DNA from 4 places in the uncultured Alteromonas sp. genome. Region 3 is predicted to be linked to each of the others. Evidence: predicted binding sites of a transcription regulator. Region 3 holds the regulator's gene; each other region holds the start of a gene.
What was found. The regulator sigma-54, encoded in region 3, starts transcription at its own class of promoters, with help from an activator protein. The targets are predictions, from matches to a motif close to GTTGGCACGNNNNTNGNNT.
Positions count from the first base shown of each region.

Region 1 (5,546 bases), on a different contig from region 3:
TAAGTTGATAGGATTTATGGTATTCCTAGGCAACTACGTTAATTTATCGCTTTCTATAAATTCATCTATTTATAAAGAAGCTTTCAATTACGGTATTTTCGATTTTGGCTCACAGGCACTGAATATAATAAGAAAACAACTAGACGTAATGATACTCGCTATTACCCTGCCAAGTAGTGAAATGGGTATTTACCATGTAATCAAGCAATTGGCGAGCAGGCCAGCACAAGCACTGCAGCCTATCATTGGTAAAGTCGCGTTACCTGCTTTTGCAGAAGTAAAAGATGACAAAGCTAGGTTTGCACGCGTTTATAAAGACTTTTATTTTGTTCAACTTTTTGTACTCGCTTTTATTTATGTACCAGTAATTATAGCGTCAGAGCTTGTTACCACCTTATTTTTCGGTGAGTCGTATGCTCAATACAGTTTAGTGCTTTCATTGTTAGCGGGTTTTTGGTTTATTCGTGTTGCAGCTTCAAACCTTGTAGGCCCATTAGTGCAATCTACAGGTTTAACAAAGCGTAACTTTATGTGGAACGTTTATGTAATGTGTCCTAACGCATTAGTCATTTACGTATCGTCCATGTATGGGGTCGAGGCGCTTGTAATGTCTATGGCAATCTTTCAAATAATATTATTTCCAGTGGTAAATTACTATTTTATCAAATTTATCACAGGGGTCGGTTTTTCTTATTCGATAAAAAGTATGGGTGTTTTACTAGTAGCTTTTGCCATCCCACTGTTATTATTTTATCAATTCGTTTTGCCATTCATACCAGATGTCATCTTTGTCAAAGAATCAGCGGTTGGTGTAGTAACGTTGTTAATAGCGCTGGTTTTATTTTTGAAATATTCAGAAGTGAAGCAATCTCTCAAAAGAATTAAAGGATTCTAAATGTTAGCAAATACGAAGGTTCTATTTTTTGTGAGAAGCTTTCCTGTTTTATCGCAAACATTCGTTTTAAACCAAGTTAAAGACTTGGTGAACGAGGGTATTGACGTACAAGTTCTCTCTGTAAACCCTACTAATGACGATACAGGTGTAGTCGAAGATATTTTTGGTGAAAGTGCATCAAAAAAAGTCACCTCAATATTGCCTACAGCACACAGTAGTAAATCATACCTTCACATGTTATTAGGTTTCCTATATTGCATGGTGTCGGTTAAGAGACATAAATTAATCTCTTTGTTTTTTCATTTTATGGCTAAGAAAAATAAGTTTTTAGCAAAAGATCTAATGTGTATTGTTTGGTTCCTTCGCGATAAAAACATTACAACAGGCAGTTGCATTGCTCATTTTGGTAGTAATGGCGTTGTTATGGATTATCTCATTGAAGCAGGGTTAGTGAAGTGTAGCAATTTGTTTACTATTTTCCACGGCTACGAAATAAGCAGATATGATCAACTTGATCTTTGGCAAGATTTGTATGGAAAGTTAGGTGGTTTCCTATTGCCAATTAGTGAGCATTGGAAAAATAAACTTATTGAGCTAGGGGCGAATGCATCAAAAATTGAAGTAGTTCACATGGGGGTAGATGTTGACCGCTTCGCTTATTCTGAAAAGGTTGTTTCTACGCCGCTTTCAATATTATCTGTTGCAAGGGCGACGGAGAAAAAGGGGCTTAAATACGCTATTGAAGCTGTACTAGAATGCCCAATTGAATGTGAGTATAAAATTATTGGAGACGGCGCATTAATGGATACTCTCAAACAAGCAGCAGCCAGCCATAAAAATAGTCATAGGGTAATATTTGAGGGCGCAAAACCATCTAGCTTCGTTGCCGAATCGTTGAAAAATACCGATTTATTTCTTCTACCCTCGGTAAGAGATAGTAAGGGAGATATGGAAGGAATACCGGTTTCTTTAATGGAAGCAATGGCGAGTGGTGTGGTTGTTTTATCAACAATTCATAGCGGAATTCCTGAATTAGTAGAACACGGTAAAACAGGCTTCTTGGTCAAGGAAAAAGATAGCCGTGCTATAAGCGATATGATTTTAGATATTTCAAAGCGATATGATCTTAATGACATCAGAAGGCGTGCTCGAGCAAAGATTGAAGTGTCATTTAATTCAGAAACCTTAAAAAGTAATCTAATCGAAATATTAACGAGGTAGGTGAATAAAATATGCTTGGTATAAAAGCTGCATTATGCTTGGTATAAAAACTGTTATAGGTGACTACCTAAAGGCGCATTCAAATATGTATCCTTACCGAAGGTATATGTGTAAAAACAATTGTATATTTATTCATATACCGAAGGCTGCAGGGACAAGTGTATTGCATGCGCTAACAGGCACGACTAAGCATGTTCAACGAGATCATTGTAGTGCGTTTAACTTTAGAAGCGCGGATAAAAAGCGTTTTGAAAATAGTTTCAAATTCGCATTTGTGCGGCATCCGATTGATAGACTTCAATCCGTTCATCGTTATTTACTATCGGGTGGTAATGGCACAAATAATAAGCGCCTAAGTTCGATCATTTCTACTGATTATTCACAGTTTGAGGACTTCGTCTTAGATTATCTTGACCCTATGAGGTTGCATACAGAGGTTCTTTTTAAGCCGCAGATTAGTTTTTTGTGTAATGAGCATTATGAAGTGATGGTCGATTTTGTTGGCAAGTACGAGCGTATCGACGAAGACTTTACATTTGTAAACACAAAACTAAATCTCAATACTACGCTACCAAAATCTAATGTTTCAAAAGTGACCAGCGTAGTTGAATTAGAGTCAAAAGTGCAGGAAAAAATATACGAGCTATATTCAAAGGATTTTGAACTTTTCGGCTATTAAAGGGTGTCACGATATTTTACACCGGCATAAAGATTTTTTTTATTGTTCCATATTATCAGTAGCTTATCTTTTGGCATGGGTATTGCTATGATTAAGTTGAACATATTTTAAGGCGTTGTTAGCATGAACAAAAAAATTGTAGCATTATTAAGTGCGTTTTTAATGTTAGGTAGTTTCTCGTCACAAGCGGCGGTTATTACTTATTCTTACGCAGAGTTGGATGGAAGTTTCAATGCTTCTTCAAACCTTCTTGATTATTTTAATAGTCAAAGCGCAACTGAAGTTTCAGTTACAGATTTTGGTTTGGAAGGGACGTTTGATGATTCTATTATGAACGTTACTTTTACTTTCGATTTAGCTTCTGATTCTGCGTTTGAAGTGTTTGCTGGCTTAGACGCTGGCTATGGTGCAGAGATCTATATCAACGATGCTTTAGTTTTGGATTCAACCGCTGATTTGTGGTGGAGCAAAAAGTGGACAAGCTCAGATGTTATTTCATTTGAACAGTTTCTTACTGCTGGCTCTAATTCATTCACAATAGTTTGGGCTGAAGAATGCTGTGGTGGTCTTAGTAGTATTGCTTTTTCTTCACCTTTGGTAGATGGCGGAGACTTGACTACTCTTTCTGTCTCAGCTTTAAGTGAGCTTGAAGCTACTGCGCCTGGAGCTCCAGTTGCTGTTAACGCACCTGGAACTGTTGGAATTCTAGCTGTGAGCCTATTAGCTTTAGTTAGAGTTCGAAAAACCACTCGCGCTTAATTGAAAAATTTAAATCTGCCAGAAATAATTTAGAATTTATTTCACATTAAACGCTTGGTGAACTTCACCGAGCGTTTTGTATTTTAAGACTAAGTGACGCGACTTTTTTTATCATAACGACTTATCGGTTCTTTAATTAAGCCCTTTTCTTTTCCGTGTTCTTCCATTAATCCCACATTCAATTCATCAGTTCGCCGGGGCACGGTGCTCGCCTTATCAAAGAGAGTGGCCACGCTTGAGTATCAATGAATAAATGCGCAGACCGGCTCATTTTAATTGATTCGAGAAATGAAGCGGGCTTACTTTTTTGGGTTTGACGCCAGCAGCAGGTCTAAATTTAAATCTACACATTAGATGCTTTATGTACTGCTTCAGCATTCAATACTAAGTTTATTTAAGTCAAACTTGAAGTGCCAAAGGTTAAATCTCACTCAATGAAAGCATTGAATGAATAAAAAAGTTCGTCTAATCTGCCCACATCTACTTATACATGTGTATCGACTTAACTCATTGACCAACCAAAATATCCTTTAAAGCAGTAGCACCAGCTTTGCTAACGTTAGGTGTCGCGCCATGTAATCCAGTTATACTTACGTTGCTAAATTTTATGCTGGAGTTGTTATTAGATTGATTCACATCATTATCTAAAATAAACACTATATACTTTATCTTTCCAAGGTCATATCCATCTAAATTAAAACTTAAAGTCGTGGCCATTTTGTTTCTAGATAAGTTTGTGAGATTGTTGCCATATGGTTGTACGCCCACGAATTTAAACACTCTTGATTGAGTTACCTTATTGTCTGTCTCTAGGGCTATTCCGCCTATTTCTATTCGTCCTTCGGCTTCATAACTTATGGATAATTCGGTATTGGCTCCTATATCTATATCTACAGGCACTTTGTACCACCCATTTCCTGTTATAGTAATACTAGAGTCTTTGTCAACGTCGACAGTGCCATATTTCGTTTGGTTGGCAAACGGACTAATATTTTCCATGTCGAAATATAGGTTAGGCGAAGATATTAGCTGACCTTCAATATCCTTCTGACGGCTAAAATTATAGATTAAGTCCTCAATATATACTGGAAGGTGTGTAGACGTTTTACTTAGTAAAACTTCTAAAAATTGGCTGTCATTTGTTAAATGGTGTTCTGATAAGCTATCAGAAGAAACGTCTAGGTAAGAGGTTTGAGACTGCGTATTAAAAATGACGTTATTGATAAACTTCGAAGAAATAAATTTTTGGTCATCATAAATTCCTAGCCCAACCATATTACTTTTCTTCCGGTTGATTATGATATTGTTCATTACTTCAAGCCAAAAGCTATTGTCGTTGTTAACTTGCGATGCAGTAATGCCGTTTCTGTCTGTTATAATTAAATTTTCAATAATGTAAGTTTTGCCGCCGGGTTTTGAAAGGAGTCCACCGGCTTTTATAGCAGTCCATTCTTTTCCTCTCTCATCCCCTAAATCATGTATATTGTTATGAAAAATGTAACTCGGCCCTAACATATTCGGTGCGATACTGACCCCCGCATACCCTTGCGTAAATTCATTTTCGTACACAAGTACGTTACGTTGGCCCCCATCAATTTCAATGAGGTCATCGTTGGCATATGCTAAATAGTTACCATAAATAGCTGAATCGCGAACAAAACCACCATTACGCCAAGTGTTTTTTCTTCCTTCAATAACATCGTTAAACCTATGTGTATCTGTACCATAAAAGCTGTTGTTTCTTACTATCATTTGTCCGCGAAACTGTTCCTCGGGGTGATAAGCATATACCTGTAAAGCGTTCGGGCCGTTAGGGTGGCCGTTACCCCAATGGTTAGCCTTTCCATTAGGGTCGTGAATTTTACATTCTTCAATAACTGATAAACCAGTTTTTTCAAGGTATATTCCAGAATCATAATTTATTGGAGATGTACTGGATTCAGATGAGTAACCCTTACCTCCTTTATACACACTAGCTATTCGCCCATAACC
Region 1 is NZ_CAXBMP010000016.1:7,516-13,061, reverse strand. Features, by position in the region: gene AAC006_RS12995 (oligosaccharide flippase family protein) at 1-895, shown strand, start outside; gene AAC006_RS12990 (glycosyltransferase) at 896-2,116, shown strand; gene AAC006_RS12985 (sulfotransferase family 2 domain-containing protein) at 2,151-2,795, shown strand; gene AAC006_RS12980 (CCXG family PEP-CTERM protein) at 2,919-3,554, shown strand; gene AAC006_RS12975 (right-handed parallel beta-helix repeat-containing protein) at 4,062-5,546, opposite strand, start outside.
Region 1: a site for sigma-54 is predicted at 2,865-2,883, ahead of AAC006_RS12980 (CCXG family PEP-CTERM protein). Genes of this name have one in related genera too.

Region 2 (5,546 bases), on a different contig from region 3:
AGCATAATCGTCAAAAGGTGTGCAGTTATGTTTCTGTGCGAAGGCGTTCGCTTTATCAGTTGAACGTGAATAAATCCCTGTTAGCTCTGCATTAGGTATAGCGTTAATAGCCTGAGCATGAAAATCCGCAATCATGCCAGCGCCGACAATGCCAAATCGATACATTCCTTGTTCCTTTTTTAAACAGTTTTCAAAAAGTATAGGGAAAGTTAGCGCTGTAGACTAGCTTTTAAATAAGGAGGGAATAAAGGGAGTAGGAATAAAGGGAGCAGGAATAAAGGGAGCAGGAATAAAGAGGGAGGAGTACATTAATTCCTAAATTCACACTGATCTCATTCTCTTACCGCATTATTAAAACAAAACTTTTCCAGCGGGCTTAAAAGTCGGTATGTTATTGCGGGTATTCGTTGTAGCCGAGGAAGCTAAATGCAAGAAGCCACCAAATCTGAACCATCGTTGACAGAAGGCGCTATTGTCGGCCATATGGTGCGGCTTGCTATCCCGGCATCAACGGGCATGATCTTCAATACACTGTATAACCTGACCGACATTTGGTTTGCGGGCTACTTGTCAGATAATGCACTTGCCGGTTTATCTATCGCGTCCAGCGTTTTCTTTCTACTGCTGTCTATTGGTATTGGCATTCAAACTGGGGCTTCTGCAATGATTGCGCCGGGGGCGGGTAGGGGAGAAACCCACGAAGTGAAAGGCTGGCTAGATAACGTAAGCGGCCTTGCCATTGCCTTTAGTGCGGTGTCGTGTGTAATAGGATTTTTTGCGGCGCGTCCGTTGGTGGTTTTACTTGGTGCTGAACCTCATATCGAGCCCCTTGCGATGGAATATTTATGGGTAACGTTAGCAGGCTCGGTAGGTTTCACCTTCTCTTTCGGGGCGGCCGGCGCGTTAATGGCACTAGGCGATACCAAATCTAACCGAAATGCACTCATGATTGGTTTCTTTGCCAATTTTGGCCTTAACCCCTTCTTTACTTTCGTACTCGACTTAGGGGTAAGCGGTATAGCGCTAGCCACCGTTGTGATTAAGTTTGCCACCGCGTTTTACCTGTTCCGGGTACTGATGAAGCGTTTAAATATATCGGTAATGCCCACTTTTGATAAAGAGCGTTGGCAAAAGCTACTTAAACAAATTGTGCCCGCTAGCTTCAATATGCTCACCATTATTTTAGGTGGTTTTATTACTGTGGCACTTATCGGTCAATTTGGTAGCGAGCATGTGGCCGGGTATACCGTTGGCCTGCGCCTAGAGCAGGTGTTGTTGCTTCCAGCGTTAGGGTTAAATAGCGCGGTAATGGCCATAGCGGGTCAGAATATGGGCGTAAATAAATACGACCGGGTAGATGAAACGTACCGCAAGGGGTTACTAATCGGTTTCTTTATGGCGGTAGTGTCTATTCCCGTTATGTATTTTCTATCGCCGTTGGCAATGAGCCTTTTTACTAACGACAGTGCCATTAAAAATACAGGAATAACGTACCTTAGAATTGATACATTAGCTTTTTATGCGTACGTGGTTTTGTTTCAAAGTGTGGCTATATTGCAGGCAATGCAAAAGCCTATGTTTCCCATGTATTTAGGTATAGCCCGTCAACTTGTTGTGCCCGCCTCAATAAACTATGTGCTGATTGTAGTGTGGGGCTACCCCATGGTGTCCATGTTCTACACCATTGTTACTGTCGTTATTTTAAGCGCCATCATTGCTTTCTTTTATACCAAAAGAGAGATATACAGGGTTAAATTATGAATTAGCTTGTATTCAATCTTGCAGATTTATTTAACAGATGTGTTATGGGAACAGGTCGCAAAAATTAACCAACGTTTCGATACCTCTTATAAGTGCTTATACTTTTAAGAGGTATCAATTTGGCAGTGTTATTTCGACTGGCGTTTGTCCAGCACATATTGAACGGCCATTCTGGCAACGCCTGCTCCAATGCCTGATACTACAGCCCAGGTTACGGCCTCTTTAAGGTCTGTATTTTCACTTTCTTTGTCTTTCGGGGCGGGGTCGTTAGTTACTTTTTCCCACGACTTTTGAAGCGTTTTTCTCGCTAGAATTCCTGCAGATGCAGCGGCAAGACCGATACCTACGTTCGTAATGCGTTGTTTGTTGCTCATAATGATCTCCATTGATGAAGCGTAAATTAAAAAAAACAGCCATTAATCAAATGACTAATGGCTGTTAATTACAGACTCTCGCAAAGTCTTAAAACCAATTTTTTACTTCGGCTTTCGTTTAACTTTTGCCTTTAACCATATTCATAACAACTGAAATGATCAGTAGGATAACGAAAACACCGAATATAATTTTGGCGATACCCGCTGCAGAACCAGCAATTCCACCAAATCCTAAAACTGCTGCAACTAATGCAACTACTAAAAATATTAAAGCCCAACGTAACATAATGTATCCCTTCAGTTTGTGAGTTAATGTGAGTTAGTTATGGAGTTGCAAACCACAGGCCTACTTTGCCAGATTGTTTTAAATTGTTGCTCAAAATAGCGGCAGAATGCGGCTTGTAGCCCGATTTTATCGAGAAAAAGAAGTGCGTTTTTTGCGCCGTAATATATGTAACGACTAGAGAGGATGACTATTTTACCGAATAAAACTGTAAATATTTCTCGAATAAAGGGCGCTATTTCCTTAGGTAGCTACTGTCTTGCTTTCTGTCACCTAATATCAAATGGTTTGCATACGCTCGCAAATTATTACAAACGGATGTCTTGAGGGGATGCAGCATTTATAGCGAAATACGTTAATTCGCGAAGTATGTTGTAGTATTTGTTTATCTGTGACTATATTAAAAGCTACTACACAGGGACAAAGGTTAAGCCAAGTAGTATTGGCCCATATACAAGGCTATCTACAAGGAAAGAAAATGAAAAAGATCATTTTTTGTGCGTTCATGTTGGGCGTGCTTTTTAACTTACCCGGTTGCGTTACCCAAACAAAGCAAACATCCCAAAAAGCTTCCGATTTATCTAACCCACAAACATTGCCGCCAACGCTTATCTCCAGAGAAGTTTTATTCGGCAATCCAAGCCGCTATCAAGGGCGCGTCAGCCCAGATGGCAACAGCATGAGTTTTAGAGCGCCAGTAGATGGTGTCATGAATATTTGGGTTGGCAAAATTGGTGATTTCGACAGCGCGACCCCCGTTACGCAAGATTCAGGACGCGGTATTCCTCTTCACTTTTGGTCATTAGACAGTCGATATGTATTTTTCACCCGAGATAAAAATGGGGATGAAAATTGGCATTTGTATCGAATAGATTTAGACAGCGGTGACATAAAGGACTTAACTCCTTATGACGGTGTGCAAGCTAGCCAGATGGATCAGAACGCGGCATTTCCAGGCATAGTTGTTGTTGGTATGAATGACCGTGATGCAAAATGGCACGACGTATATAAGGTAGACGTCGCCACTGGGCAGCGTAGCTTAATTATTCAAAACGACGGTTTTTCTTATTTCGTGCTTGATAATAAGTTAAACGCGCGTGTCGCGGTAAAGACGGCAGAAGATGGGGCAAGCCATGTTTTTATTAAATCCTTTGATGAATGGAATCCTTGGTTTGAAGTTTCCTTCGCAGATTCATCATCTTTTAATATTCTCGGTTTCGATCAACAGAATGAAGGAATATATATGATAGATACGCGGGAGCGAAACACTGCGGCCCTCGTATACCTACCAGTAGGAGACACAACTCCTACTTCCATTGCTAGTAGTGATAAAGTAGATGTAACAAATGTACTTTTTCATCCCCGTACCCATAAGCCAATAGCTTATGCACTAAACTATATTAGGCCTGAATGGCACGCCATAGATGATGCTCTCATTGACCCCATTCAACAGCTGAACAGCCAATTAAGTGGCGGCTCACAAGTTTTAGCGCAAACAATTGATAGTTCTCTTTGGACTGTATTTACTGATCAAAGTAATCAATCACCTATTTATAAAGTATTTGATACTACAACCGGTGAATTATCGGACTTATTTATTACTCAGCCAGAAATTAATAACCTACCTCTTTCTGTTATGCATGGCGTGGTGATTCCATCACGAGATAATCTAGATTTAGTGAGTTATTTGTCTATACCCTTGGAGGCAGATCCTAACCAAGACGGCAAAGCAGAGCGCGCTTCCCCATTGGTTTTATTGGTACATGGCGGCCCTTGGGGGAGGGACGAATTTGGCTTTAACCCTTTAGCGCAATGGTTAACAAATCGAGGGTACAGCGTGTTACAAGTTAACTTTCGCGCTTCAACAGGCTTTGGTAAAGCGTTTTTAAACGCAGGAAATAAAGAATGGGCGGGTGCCATGCACAATGACCTAATTGATGCGAAAGAATGGGCAATAGAGCAAGGTATTACATCGAATGACCAAGTCGCCATTATGGGAGGAAGTTACGGCGGCTACGCTACGCTAACCGGGCTCACTGTTACCCCAGAAGCATTCCAATGTGGCGTTGATATTGTTGGGCCGTCAAACTTAATCACCTTGCTCGACTCTATACCTCCTTACTGGGAAAGCTTTCGTCAGGTGTTTTATCATGCGATAGGCGATCCAAATACTGAGGAAGGGTTAGCTCTGCTTAAAGCGCGTTCGCCTATCACTCATGTGGACAAGATAGAAAAGCCTTTACTCATTGGACAAGGAGCGAATGATCCTAGAGTAAAACAAGCGGAGTCTGACCAAATCGTGGAAGCGATGAAAAAGCGTAATATTCCTGTAACGTATGTGCTTTACCCCGATGAAGGACATGGTTTTAGCAAGCCTGAAAATAACCTTTCATTTTATGCCGTTGCTGAAGCTTTTCTAGGCACGTGTTTAGGGGGGCGAATAGAACCGATAGGTGATGATTTCAGTGGCTCTAGCATAGAGGTTGTTCATGGAGCTGAATTCATTCCAGGTTTGGCCGAGCATTTAGGCAGTAAATAAATCGCCAAATCAAAGGGGCAGAGTATATTTTTTTCAGAAAAGTACTCTGCCCCCATTTCTTTTAGCTAACAGTCACCACTGCTTTTTGTTTGGCTTCTTTAGAATAACGAAGCGCATCGTTGAGGTTTTCAAAAGCAAACACTTGGGGTATTTCTGCCAAACCTTCGCTTGCATAATACCTATCTAATACCTCTCTAATCCCACTCTGGGGCAAAGTCTGGTGTGGCCTGACGATCGCCGCAGTCTAGTGCGTCAATTTTTGCAATGTCTTCTGCGTCAAGCGTTAGCTCAAGTGCTTTGAAATTGGTTTCCAAGTTCTTACGTTTGGTAGACGATGGAATAGTCACAAGGCCGTTGGCAAGCTCCCAAGCGACTACCACTTCAGCCGCGCTCACCCCATGCTTCTCTGCAATGGCAACAATGGTGTCGTCTTTTAACACTTTGCCTACGGCAAATGGCATGTAGCCGGTAACAACAATGCCATGTTTTTCACACGCAGCTCGCACCTTAGTGTTGGTCAGATATGGATGAACTTCAACTTGGTTAGTGGCAATAACACCTTCACCTAAAATACCTACGGCTTGTTCAA
Region 2 is NZ_CAXBMP010000018.1:2,070-7,615, reverse strand. Features, by position in the region: gene AAC006_RS13875 (Gfo/Idh/MocA family oxidoreductase) at 1-165, opposite strand, end outside; gene AAC006_RS13870 (MATE family efflux transporter) at 427-1,761, shown strand; gene AAC006_RS13865 (DUF4235 domain-containing protein) at 1,890-2,135, opposite strand; gene AAC006_RS13860 (DUF1328 domain-containing protein) at 2,254-2,421, opposite strand; gene AAC006_RS13855 (S9 family peptidase) at 2,897-4,957, shown strand; gene dkgB (2,5-didehydrogluconate reductase DkgB) at 5,152-5,546, opposite strand, start outside.
Region 2: a site for sigma-54 is predicted at 2,467-2,485, ahead of AAC006_RS13860 (DUF1328 domain-containing protein). Genes of this name have one in related genera too.

Region 3 (5,546 bases):
AAATGACATCTGATCAGCCCGTGGAAATACGTGGCTTACAATATGTGATTAACAGCAATGGGTTTAACGCTAATTTGCGTACCCAGGAATACGAGTTAATAGACCATGTACAAACCATTTATTCGCCTAGCCACTAAAGCATTAGCGACCAGCCTCGCTGTTAGCCTATTCGCTACTGTGGCTATAGCGGCTGAAAGCGACTTTAACAAACCGATTAAAGTTGACTCGAAATCGCAATTCGTTGACGGTAAAAACAAAACCTCATTGTTTAAAGATGATGTGCGGATTACTCAAGGTTCTTTGGTGATAAATGCCGATGAAGTTGAAGTGATTGCCAGCGAAGGTGATGGACGAGAGATATTCGTGGCTCGCGGCAAACCAGCCAGCTATTCGCAAAAACTTGAAGACGGTGCTCCTGTCACAGCGAAGGCCAATGAAATTCGCTATGAAGTAGTAAATCGAACTATTTCTTTACAAGGAAATGCTGAGCTACAGCAAGACACCAGTAAAGTACAAGGCGACAAGATTACCTTCGACATGGTCACTGAACAATTACTTGCAACAGGCGGCGAAGACGGCGAAGGTGGCAGAGTCACTACCGTATTTACCCCTGAGGCAATACGTAAAGCGTCATCGAATAACGAAGACGATAAGGCGGACGACAATTAATCATGGCAACGTTGAGCGCACAGAGCCTTGCAAAGGCGTATAAAGCACGTCAAGTGGTTCGCGATGTAAGCTTATCAGTATCGACGGGGCAAATCGTTGGATTACTCGGCCCGAATGGTGCCGGTAAAACGACTACCTTCTACATGATTGTTGGCTTAGTTCCTCTAGATAAGGGCAAAATCAGTATTGATGACAGCGAATTAACCCACGAGCCCATGCACGAACGTGCTCGCCGCGGTATTGGGTATTTGCCGCAAGAAGCCTCTATTTTTAGAAAATTGACGGTGTTTGAGAACATCATGGCTATCTTGCAAACCCGTAAAGGGTTAAGTTCATCAGAACAAGAACAAGAAGCCGATGCGCTACTTGATGAATTTAATATCAACCATATACGTAATAGTACGGGTATGAGTTTATCCGGTGGTGAACGCCGCCGAGTAGAAATCGCACGAGCATTAGCAGCCGATCCGCAATTTATTTTGCTTGATGAGCCATTTGCTGGTGTTGATCCTATATCGGTTAATGATATAAAGAAGATCATTCAACATCTTCGTGACAGAGGAATTGGAATCCTCATCACCGATCACAACGTAAGAGAAACACTGGATGTGTGTGAGAAAGCGTATATTGTGAGCCAAGGCGAACTCATCGCGCAAGGGACGGCAGAACAAGTTTTAAGTAATCAGAAAGTAAGGGATGTATACCTAGGAGAACAATTCAGGCTATAGTTACTGTAACCGAATTGTCATTTTCAGTTTTAAGCACGGGTATATTCACAACAAGAGTTTAAAAATAAGACGTAGATGAAACCATCTTTACAGCTAAAGTTCAGTCAACAACTTACCATGACACCGCAGTTGCAGCAGGCAATCAAGCTGCTGCAGTTGTCTACGCTCGACCTGCAACAAGAGATTCAGGAAGCACTTGACTCAAACCCTCTTTTAGAAGTTGAAGAAGGCGGTGATGACCACCCTGTTGAGAAAAACAACATGGACGGCGACGACCCTTCTGTAGAAGCTGCTCCTACTGCTTCTAGCGATTCATTAGAAGCTGGTGACGCGCTTGAAAAGAACGATCTTCCCGACGAGTTGCCAATCGACAGCACATGGGATGAGTATTACTCGGCCTCTTCTGCCCCCGCTCCTGGCCCATCGAATAATGATGACGACCAATTGTTTCAGGGTGAAACCACCGACAATATTCAAGACCATTTGCTTTGGCAGATGCGCTTAACCCCGTTTTCAGATACAGACCGCGCCATTGCTACCGCCATTATCGACTCAATTGATGAATCTGGTTACCTTAACGTACCCATTGAACAGATTTTAGAATCGGTAAACTCTGACGATGTTGAAGAGTTGGTAGAAATGGACGAAGTTGAATGTGTACTAAAACGTATTCAAATGTTCGACCCTATTGGTTCAGGTTCACGTACACCGCAAGAATGTTTGCTCGTGCAGCTTCGCCAGTTCTCAGACGATACGCCATGGCTTACCGAAGCCAGACAGCTTATTAATGAGTACTCAGACCTGCTGAGCAGCAAAGATTACCGTACGTTAATGCGCAAGAGTCGTTTGAAAGAAGATCAACTTCGTGAAGCCATGCGCTTATTGCAAACGTTGAATCCTCGTCCTGGCAGTGCATTAATTACCAAAGAACCCGAATACGTTATTCCTGATGTTTCGGTAAACAAAAAGAATGGCCGTTGGGTGGTGGAACTTAACCCCGATAGCCTGCCTAAATTAAGCGTAAATCAACAATACGCTGCCATGAGCCGACGCTCTAAAAATAGCAGCGATTCGCAATTTATTCGCTCGCATATGCAAGAAGCCAAGTGGTTTATAAAAAGCCTTGAGTCAAGAAACGACACCTTGATGAAAGTAGCAAACTGTATTGTGCAGCAACAAATGGGCTTTTTCGAGCACGGCCCAGAAATGATGAAACCAATGGTGCTAAATGATGTCGCAGAAATGGTAGATATGCATGAATCCACCATTTCACGAGTCACCACGCAAAAGTATATGCATACCCCTCGTGGCATTTTCGAGTTGAAATATTTCTTCTCTAGCCATGTAGCAACGGAATCTGGTGGTGAGTGTTCATCTACCGCTATTCGCGCACTAATTAAAAAGCTTGTGGCAGCGGAAACGCCCAGCAAGCCATTAAGCGATAGCAAGATTGCTCAATTGTTGGCCGAAAAAGGCATTAAAGTAGCCCGGCGAACAATAGCAAAATACCGGGAATCGTTATCGATTCCGCCGTCAAACCAACGCAAAAGCCTTATTTAAAGGCCTTGATAATTTAAGGAAGACGAAATATGCAAATCAACCTTACCGGTCATCATGTCGAAATTACTGATTCTTTGCGTAGCTATGTCGATACTAAGTTCAGCAAACTAGAGCGTCACTTTGATCACATATCTAATGTGCATGTCATCCTGAACGTCGAAAAACTCAATCAAAAAGCCGAAGCCACCATGCACCTTAGCGGCGCAGAAGTGTTTGCTTCATCTCATAATACAGACATGTATGCGGCGATAGACAGCATGATCGACAAACTCGACAGGCAAGTTATCAAGCATAAGGAAAAGCTGAAAAAGCACTAAATATTAGTATGGAAATTCAAGCCATAGTAAGTTTGGACCGCACCGAGTGTGCGGTTCAATGTAACAGTAAAAAACGTATTCTAGAGATTATTAGCGACATTGCTGCTAAAAATAATCCCGACATCGATCAGGCTAGTGTATTAAATAGTCTACTAACCCGTGAACGAATGGGGAGTACGGGTATTGGCAATGGTATTGCTCTGCCCCACGGTCGATTACCGGGCTTAGAACACGTTATCGCCATTATTGTAACCAGCAACCCTGCCATCGATTTTGATGCGCTTGACGATCAGCCCGTAGATATATTCTTTGCCCTATTAGTGCCAGAAGAGAAAACAGAAGGTCACTTACAAACACTCGCTACCGTGGCGGGTAAGCTAAGTGATAAAGAAACGGTGAAAGCCATTAGGCGGGCCTCCACCAGTGATGACATCATTACGGCTTTAAGCTAAAAAAGCACTGCACCATATTTTAAAAGGGAGAAATGCAGGTGAAACTGATTATTATCAGTGGTCGATCCGGTTCAGGAAAATCAGTTGCGCTACGTGCCCTTGAAGATTTAGGTTACTATTGCGTAGATAATATTCCGGTTAACCTTCTCCCTACTCTGACCCATACCGTGGTTGATGAATATGACCAAGTTGCGGTAAGTATCGATGTAAGAAACCTACCCAAAAATCCAGCGGACTTGGTAGAGATCTTAGATTACCTACCCTCATCGTGGTCTATGACCATTGTGTACATCGACGCGAGTGACGATGTACTGGTGAAGCGTTTCAGCGAAACCCGCCGATTACATCCGCTAGCTAAGCTCAACAAATCTTTATCTGAATCGATAAAAGCCGAATCAGACTTACTTGCGCCTATTGTTGAGCGCGCCGATTTGTATATTGATACGGATAAACTCACTATTCATCAACTCGCAGAGCTTATTCGCGAGCGAATTCTAGGCAAGAAAAGCTCTCGCCTAGTATTGGTGTTTGAATCGTTTGGCTTTAAGCACGGTATCCCCAAAGACGCCGACTATGTATTTGACGCCCGCTTTCTCCCCAACCCGCATTGGGAACCCGATTTAAAACACTTAACTGGCTTAGATGCCCCCGTAGAAGTATTTTTAGGTTCCCAGCCTGTTGTAACCAAATTTATTTGGCAAATTCAGAACCTAATCACTACATGGCTGCCACACTTAGAACGCAATAACCGTAGTTATGTCACCATTGCGATTGGTTGTACCGGCGGTCAGCACCGCTCAGTATTTATTGCTCAATCGTTAGCGAAAACCTTTGGCGAAATGCATCCCGATGTACAAATTCGCCACCGCGAGTTAAATCAGTAATGACAATCGAAAAAACACTTACCATAGTCAATAAATTGGGCTTACACGCCCGCGCTGCCACACAGTTGGTTCAATTAGCCAATCAATTTGACGCAAAAATAGTGTTGGTGAAGGGCGATAAGAAAGCCGATGCTAACAGTGTGCTGGGCTTAATGATGCTGGAAAGCCACCAATGTGAACAGGTAAACGTTGTGGTTGAAGGTAATGATGCCGAAGCGGCATTAAACGCCATTGAAACGTTAATTGAAGGCCGTTTCAACGAAGACGAATAATGCAGCTTCCAATACGACTGAGAAATTCTGCTAAAAGCCGTCTATAATTTCACCATACGGCTCGTAATTGTCTGTACCTACTGCGCTTTTGTCATGACAGCGTCATGGCAAGTGCGATATCCTACCATTATTGAAATTCCATTTTTTAGGCGAAAGCAGTGGCAGAAGCGCTGGTCTCAAAATACGTACAAAGCCAACTAAGGGCACTAAATGGCGCGTTGAATAATGGCCAATTTGTTTCTGTACGTAAGCTTCTGCTTGAATTACCCCCATCTGATGTTGCACACATTCTAGAATCTAGCCCCAGTCGTACTCGTGACGAGTTGTGGGAGCTTATCGATGGTGATTTCCATGGTGATATTTTAGAAGAACTCTCTGACGATGTACGTAACGGTATCATCACCAAAATGCTGCCTGCAAACGTGGTAGACGCGTTAGAAGAGATGGATACCGATGACTTAGCGGTTACCCTTAGTAGTCTGCCTGAGCCTGTATTACAGGACATTCTAGACTCTATGGATGCACAAGACAGGGTGCGTGCTGAACAGGCATTGTCTTACGGCGAAGAAACTGCCGGTTTCATTATGAATACCGACACCATCACACTTCGCCCTGATGTCACCATTGATGTGGTCCTTCGTTATATTCGCCTTAAAGGTGAATT
Region 3 is NZ_CAXBMP010000003.1:185,423-190,968, reverse strand. Features, by position in the region: gene lptC (LPS export ABC transporter periplasmic protein LptC) at 1-137, shown strand, start outside; gene lptA (lipopolysaccharide transport periplasmic protein LptA) at 106-669, shown strand; gene lptB (LPS export ABC transporter ATP-binding protein) at 672-1,397, shown strand; gene AAC006_RS03915 (RNA polymerase factor sigma-54) at 1,473-2,957, shown strand; gene hpf (ribosome hibernation promoting factor) at 2,987-3,274, shown strand; gene ptsN (PTS IIA-like nitrogen regulatory protein PtsN) at 3,283-3,726, shown strand; gene rapZ (RNase adapter RapZ) at 3,765-4,610, shown strand; gene AAC006_RS03895 (HPr family phosphocarrier protein) at 4,610-4,882, shown strand; gene mgtE (magnesium transporter) at 5,041-5,546, shown strand, end outside.

Region 4 (5,546 bases), 140 kb from region 3:
GCAAATACCTTGGCGCGCTTGCTGAACCCGACGTCAGCTCCCTATTGTGTGCAGGGTGTCTATCACATGCACCTTGATCATAAACATTGTCGTGTGAATGAAAGTTTTCCTGCGTTCGAAGCGCTGTGCTTTCGAGGCGATGGAGGAGATCCGGAAGTAAACAGTGAACGAAAAACCGAACTCTATGTCACGCGCAATGGAAGTACCGAAGAAATTATTCTTCCAGAGTTGACAGAAAAAATGGCCCTCAAAGATACGCAAATGAACGTGAACGATATGCTCGCGGTTTGGCGAGGTGAGACTTCGCATCTTTATGGGGAACAAGCCATTCACGCAACCCTAGTGAGTTACCTTATCTTACTTGAAGGGTATGACGTAGATGAAGCGAATACGCTTGCCACACAAATGTGGGCAAAACGAGATAAAACCGCGTTACCCTTCACTCAGTATTAGGCCATTTGAAGTTAATGCTGTTGTCTTAGAATCAAATTATTTCCAAATTCTTCTAATAATTAAGTAACTTGTAAATCCTCTGCTATCTTTAGATCAGCCAAGTAAGGCAATAACGACTTTGCATCCTCGCTTGCTCTCATAAACGTTATGGGAAGTTTGTGTGAGCGAGATGCTATGCCCGAACGTCGAGGAGCACGGGATGTTTTTTAAGAATAAGCAATTGTTAGAAGAAGTAGAGCGTTTACGCAAAGATGTTGAATCGTTTCATACAGTGGAAAGTGAACTTAGGGCTGAAATGCTTTATGTCGAATTGGATAGAAACGGCAAAATCAGTAGAGTGAACGACAGCTTTTCAGATGCAATAGATTTTTCATCTAATGCACTTGATGGAAAAACCATGGATAGCCTCATTCCTCAGGGAGTGATGGGGCAGTCCGCCACGAAAGAGTTTATTGCCGCGATTAAGCAAGCACAGCATTGGCACGGTGCGATAAACCTTGCTAATGCTAATGGTGAAGACCGCTGGTTCAGAGGTATATTGCAGCCAATTACTAACGAATCCGGTGGTGTAGAACGCATCGCGCTGTACATGGCAGAGCAAACCAAAAATATTAATAAAAGTCGTGAAATGAACGATATGCTGGCTGCATTAAACCGTTCCATCGCGGTAATTGAGTTTGATCTGACAGGCAAAATTCTTAAAGCCAATGACAACTTTTTATCTACGATGGGCTACTCATTAGAGCAAATTCTTGGAAAGCATCACAAAATATTTTGCCCAGCAGATGAAGTCGACACACCAGAGTATCGACAATTTTGGAGTGACCTATCGCAAGGGAAAATGTTTTCAGACCGTTTTAAGCGGGTAGATAGTCGAGGCAATGATGTATGGTTGGAAGCCTCCTACAACCCTATTAGGAACGATCAAGGCGTGCTTTATAAGGTCGTTAAATTTGCTACAGCGATCACAGAACAAATGCAAAGAGAGTTTGCTATTTCTGAGGCCGCTAATGTTGCTTTCAATATATCGGAAGGTACGGGAGAGCAAGCCCAAAAAGGTAAAGAGGTAGTGGGTAGTATGGTGCGAATTATGGGGGAGCTCACTTCGCAGATGGGAACAGCTAGCGAGGGGATTCGCGAACTCGACGAACAGTCGCAAAAAGTGGCTGATTTAGTTAAAAGCATCAGTGGTATTGCCGATCAGACCAACTTACTGGCGTTGAATGCGGCAATTGAAGCCGCCAGAGCGGGCGACCAAGGAAGAGGCTTTGCCGTTGTTGCTGATGAAGTGCGCCAACTTGCGTCAAGAACCAGTACTGCCACTGAAGAAATTGTCAGTGTGGTAAATGAAAACAGAAAGCTTACCGAAAATGCGGTGCAACTTATTGAAGCGGGCCAGGAAAAAGCGAGAGAAGCGCTTGAGTACTCGACTGAGTCGGGCAAAGTCATGAACGAAATTCAAAATGGCTCCTCAGAAGTCGTAAACGCCATTGGTCAATTCACCCAACGGCTGTAAAGCCTGAAACGATAAATAAAGCACTGAGGGGGAGTGTGGTGTCTCCCTCGTGTTTCTATTCTCCTTCCCGCTGTGCATCAACCATCCCTATGCCGTGCATCGAACACTTCTAGTGCAATAAACGCACTGTTATTGTTCAGGCAAAAGAATGATTACCATTTGTGTTTTTGCTAAATCCTATTATTTCAGTGTGTTAGGGTTTTGGCACGAACTCTGCTTTATTAATGGCAGTTATACTATGAAGCAATACCAAAACAAAAAAGTACATTGAGTACTGGTAGCAACAACTAACACCCAAACAATAAGTTCGCCTGTACCTCATTAACTAATGATTACAGGCTCGGCATCGAAGCCCACCAAGCGCGACGTTTATTCGTCTACGCTGGTGGGTTTTTTTTTGGCTAAAGGAAACATAAATGACCAAGTTTAAAAACGTTTCAATGCTCAAACAAATAAAGAAAAAAATGACAGCAGGCTTAACCGCTGCGATAGCCCTTTCTTTTACCTTAGTCGCGCCACTTGCTAGCGCTCAAAGCGATGAAAAAGTGGGTTGGCCAGAAAAAGAAGAATTAAAATTTGGTTTTATCAAACTGACCGACATGGCGCCATTGGCCATCGCTTATGAAAAAGGCTTTTTTGAAGACGAAGGTTTATATGTCACCTTAGAAGCCCAAGCAAACTGGAAAGTATTGCTTGATAGAACCATTGACGGTCAACTTGATGGCGCTCACATGCTAGCAGGGCAACCTCTTGGCGCAACCATTGGTTTTGGTACCGAAGCGCATGTTGTGACAGCGTTCAGTATGGATCTAAATGGTAATGGCATCACTGTTTCAAACGAAATATGGGAAAAAATGAAAGCCCATATTCCGGTAGAAGACGGCAAACCTGTTCACCCCATTAAAGCTGATTATTTAAAGCCAGTGGTTGAAGAATACCGTGATGCAGGTAAGCCGTTTAACATGGGTATGGTTTTTCCTGTATCGACGCATAACTACGAGCTTCGATACTGGCTTGCTGCCGGTGGTATTCACCCAGGCTACTATGCACCACACAAAGGTGACAATGCTGGGCAGATTGATGCTGAAGCTTTGCTGTCGGTTACCCCTCCTCCTCAAATGCCAGCTACGATGGAAGCCGGTACTATCTATGGGTATTGCGTAGGCGAACCTTGGAACCAGCAGGCGGTATTTAAAGGTATTGGTGTGCCGGTTATTACCGATTACGAAATTTGGAAAAACAACCCAGAGAAAGTATTTGGTGTAAGCCAAGCGTGGGCCGATAAGTACCCGAATACACATATTCGCGTGGTTAAAGCGTTAATTCGAGCTGCCATGTGGTTAGATGAAAATGACAATGCTAATCGCCCAGAAGCAGTAAAAATATTAGCGAAAAGCAACTATGTTGGCGCCGATGAAGATGTGTTGGCTAACAGCATGACAGGCACCTTCGAATATGAAAAAGGCGATAAGCGTGAAGTACCAGACTTCAACGTATTCTTCCGTTATAACGCCACTTACCCGTTTTACAGTGATGCGATTTGGTATTTAACGCAAATGCGCCGCTGGGGACAAATTTCAGAGCCTAAATCAGACGATTGGTATAAAGAGACTGCACGTAAAGTGTATAAGCCAGAGGTTTACGCCATGGCTGCAAAAGCACTTATTGCCGAAGGAAAAGCAAAAGCGACGGACTTCCCAGCGTTTGCCACTGAAACTGGCTTTAAACCACCTCAATCTGAATTTATCGACGGCGTTACCTACGACGGTAGCAAGCCAAATGCTTATCTTGAGCAGTTTGGTATTGGGCTAAAGGGTGAAACTGTTCTTTAACAGTTTCACAGTCATACACAAATAGCGGAGAACAACATGAGTAAGATGGCAAATATATTAAGCTTTTCGCCAGCCAAGTCACCAATGAGCGGTACCATGGGGGCGGTTTATAGTCGAGCACCCGCTTTATTATTGCCTCTTATTGGCCTTTTGATGTTCCTCGCTGTTTGGAATGGTGTGGCGAAAAGTATTGATACCTCACTCGGGCAATTCCCTGGTCCTGCTCAAGTGTGGGAGCAAGCAGGTTCGCTTATTGCTGAGCACAGTGCACAGCGAGAAAACGCTAATGCGTTTTACTCCAGACAAGAAGAGCGCAACGCCGCTCGGGTTGCACAAGACCCAACTTACGAACCAAAAATTCGTGAGTATACCGGTTCACCCACCTTCTTTGATCAAATATGGACAAGTCTTTACACCGTCATGGTGGGGTTTCTTATTGCCTCAGTGATTGCTGTACCTGTGGGTATTTTATGTGGGCTGAGTAAGTCAGCCTATGCGGCCATTAATCCGCTCATACAACTGTTTAAACCTGTATCACCTTTAGCATGGTTACCATTGGTCACTATGGTCGTGAGCGCGCTGTATGTTAGCGACGACCCTATGTTTTCAAAGTCATTTGTAACATCGGCACTCACGGTATCTTTATGCTGCCTTTGGCCCACGCTAATTAACACTGCGGTGGGTGTGTCTGCTATTGATAAAGACTTGATTAACGTGAGCAAGGTACTGCGTTTAACGCCGATGTCTCATTTAACAAAAATCATTCTGCCTTCTTCTATTCCTATGATTTTCACAGGGTTAAGACTGTCACTTGGCATCGGCTGGATGGTATTGATTGCGGCAGAAATGCTGGCGCAAAACCCAGGTCTTGGTAAGTTCGTCTGGGATGAATTTCAAAATGGTAGTTCAGAATCTTTGGCTCGCATCATGGTAGCGGTGCTCACTATAGGCGCTATCGGTTTCATACTCGACAGGATAATGCTGTCGGTTCAACGTGCAGTGAGCTGGGACAAAACCAGCGTATTACGGTAATTAAGGAGAAAGAACATGCAAGCTAAACACTTGGAATTAGAACAAGTAGGCATCGATTTCCCTACACCGAAAGGCCCATTTACGGCACTTACTGATGTAAACCTTAAAATTGCGAAAGGTGAGTTTGTTTCATTAATCGGTCACTCGGGCTGTGGTAAATCAACCGTGCTTAATATTGTGGCGGGTTTACACCAAGCTACCACGGGCGGAGTCATACTCGATGGTGCTGAAGTGAAAACGCCTGGGCCAGAGCGTGCGGTTGTTTTTCAAAACCACTCGCTATTACCTTGGTTAAGCGTTTATAAAAATGTGGAATTGGCCGTAAAGCACACCATGCGTGGCAAGTCTAAAAAAGAAATGCGAGATTGGATAATGCACAACTTAGAGCTTGTGCATATGACACATGCTCTTGATAAATTACCTAGTGAGATATCTGGTGGCATGAAGCAACGTGTTGGTATCGCTCGCGCATTAGCGATGGAACCCAAAGTCTTACTCATGGATGAGCCCTTTGGGGCACTAGATGCGTTAACCCGCGCGCACCTGCAAGACTCATTAATGGAAATCCATGCCGATTTAGGCAATACAGTGATTATGATCACCCATGATGTAGATGAAGCCGTATTGCTTTCAGATAGAATAGTGATGATGAATAACGGCCCAGCTGCCACTATAGGCGAAATCCTCGATATTGAGCTGCCTAGACCCCGAGA
Region 4 is NZ_CAXBMP010000003.1:49,727-55,272, forward strand. Features, by position in the region: gene AAC006_RS03355 (glycosyl transferase family protein) at 1-453, shown strand, start outside; gene AAC006_RS03360 (PAS domain-containing methyl-accepting chemotaxis protein) at 653-1,969, shown strand; gene AAC006_RS03365 (CmpA/NrtA family ABC transporter substrate-binding protein) at 2,386-3,801, shown strand; gene AAC006_RS03370 (ABC transporter permease) at 3,838-4,833, shown strand; gene AAC006_RS03375 (ABC transporter ATP-binding protein) at 4,849-5,546, shown strand, end outside.
Region 4: a site for sigma-54 is predicted at 2,170-2,188, ahead of AAC006_RS03365 (CmpA/NrtA family ABC transporter substrate-binding protein). Genes of this name have one in related genera too.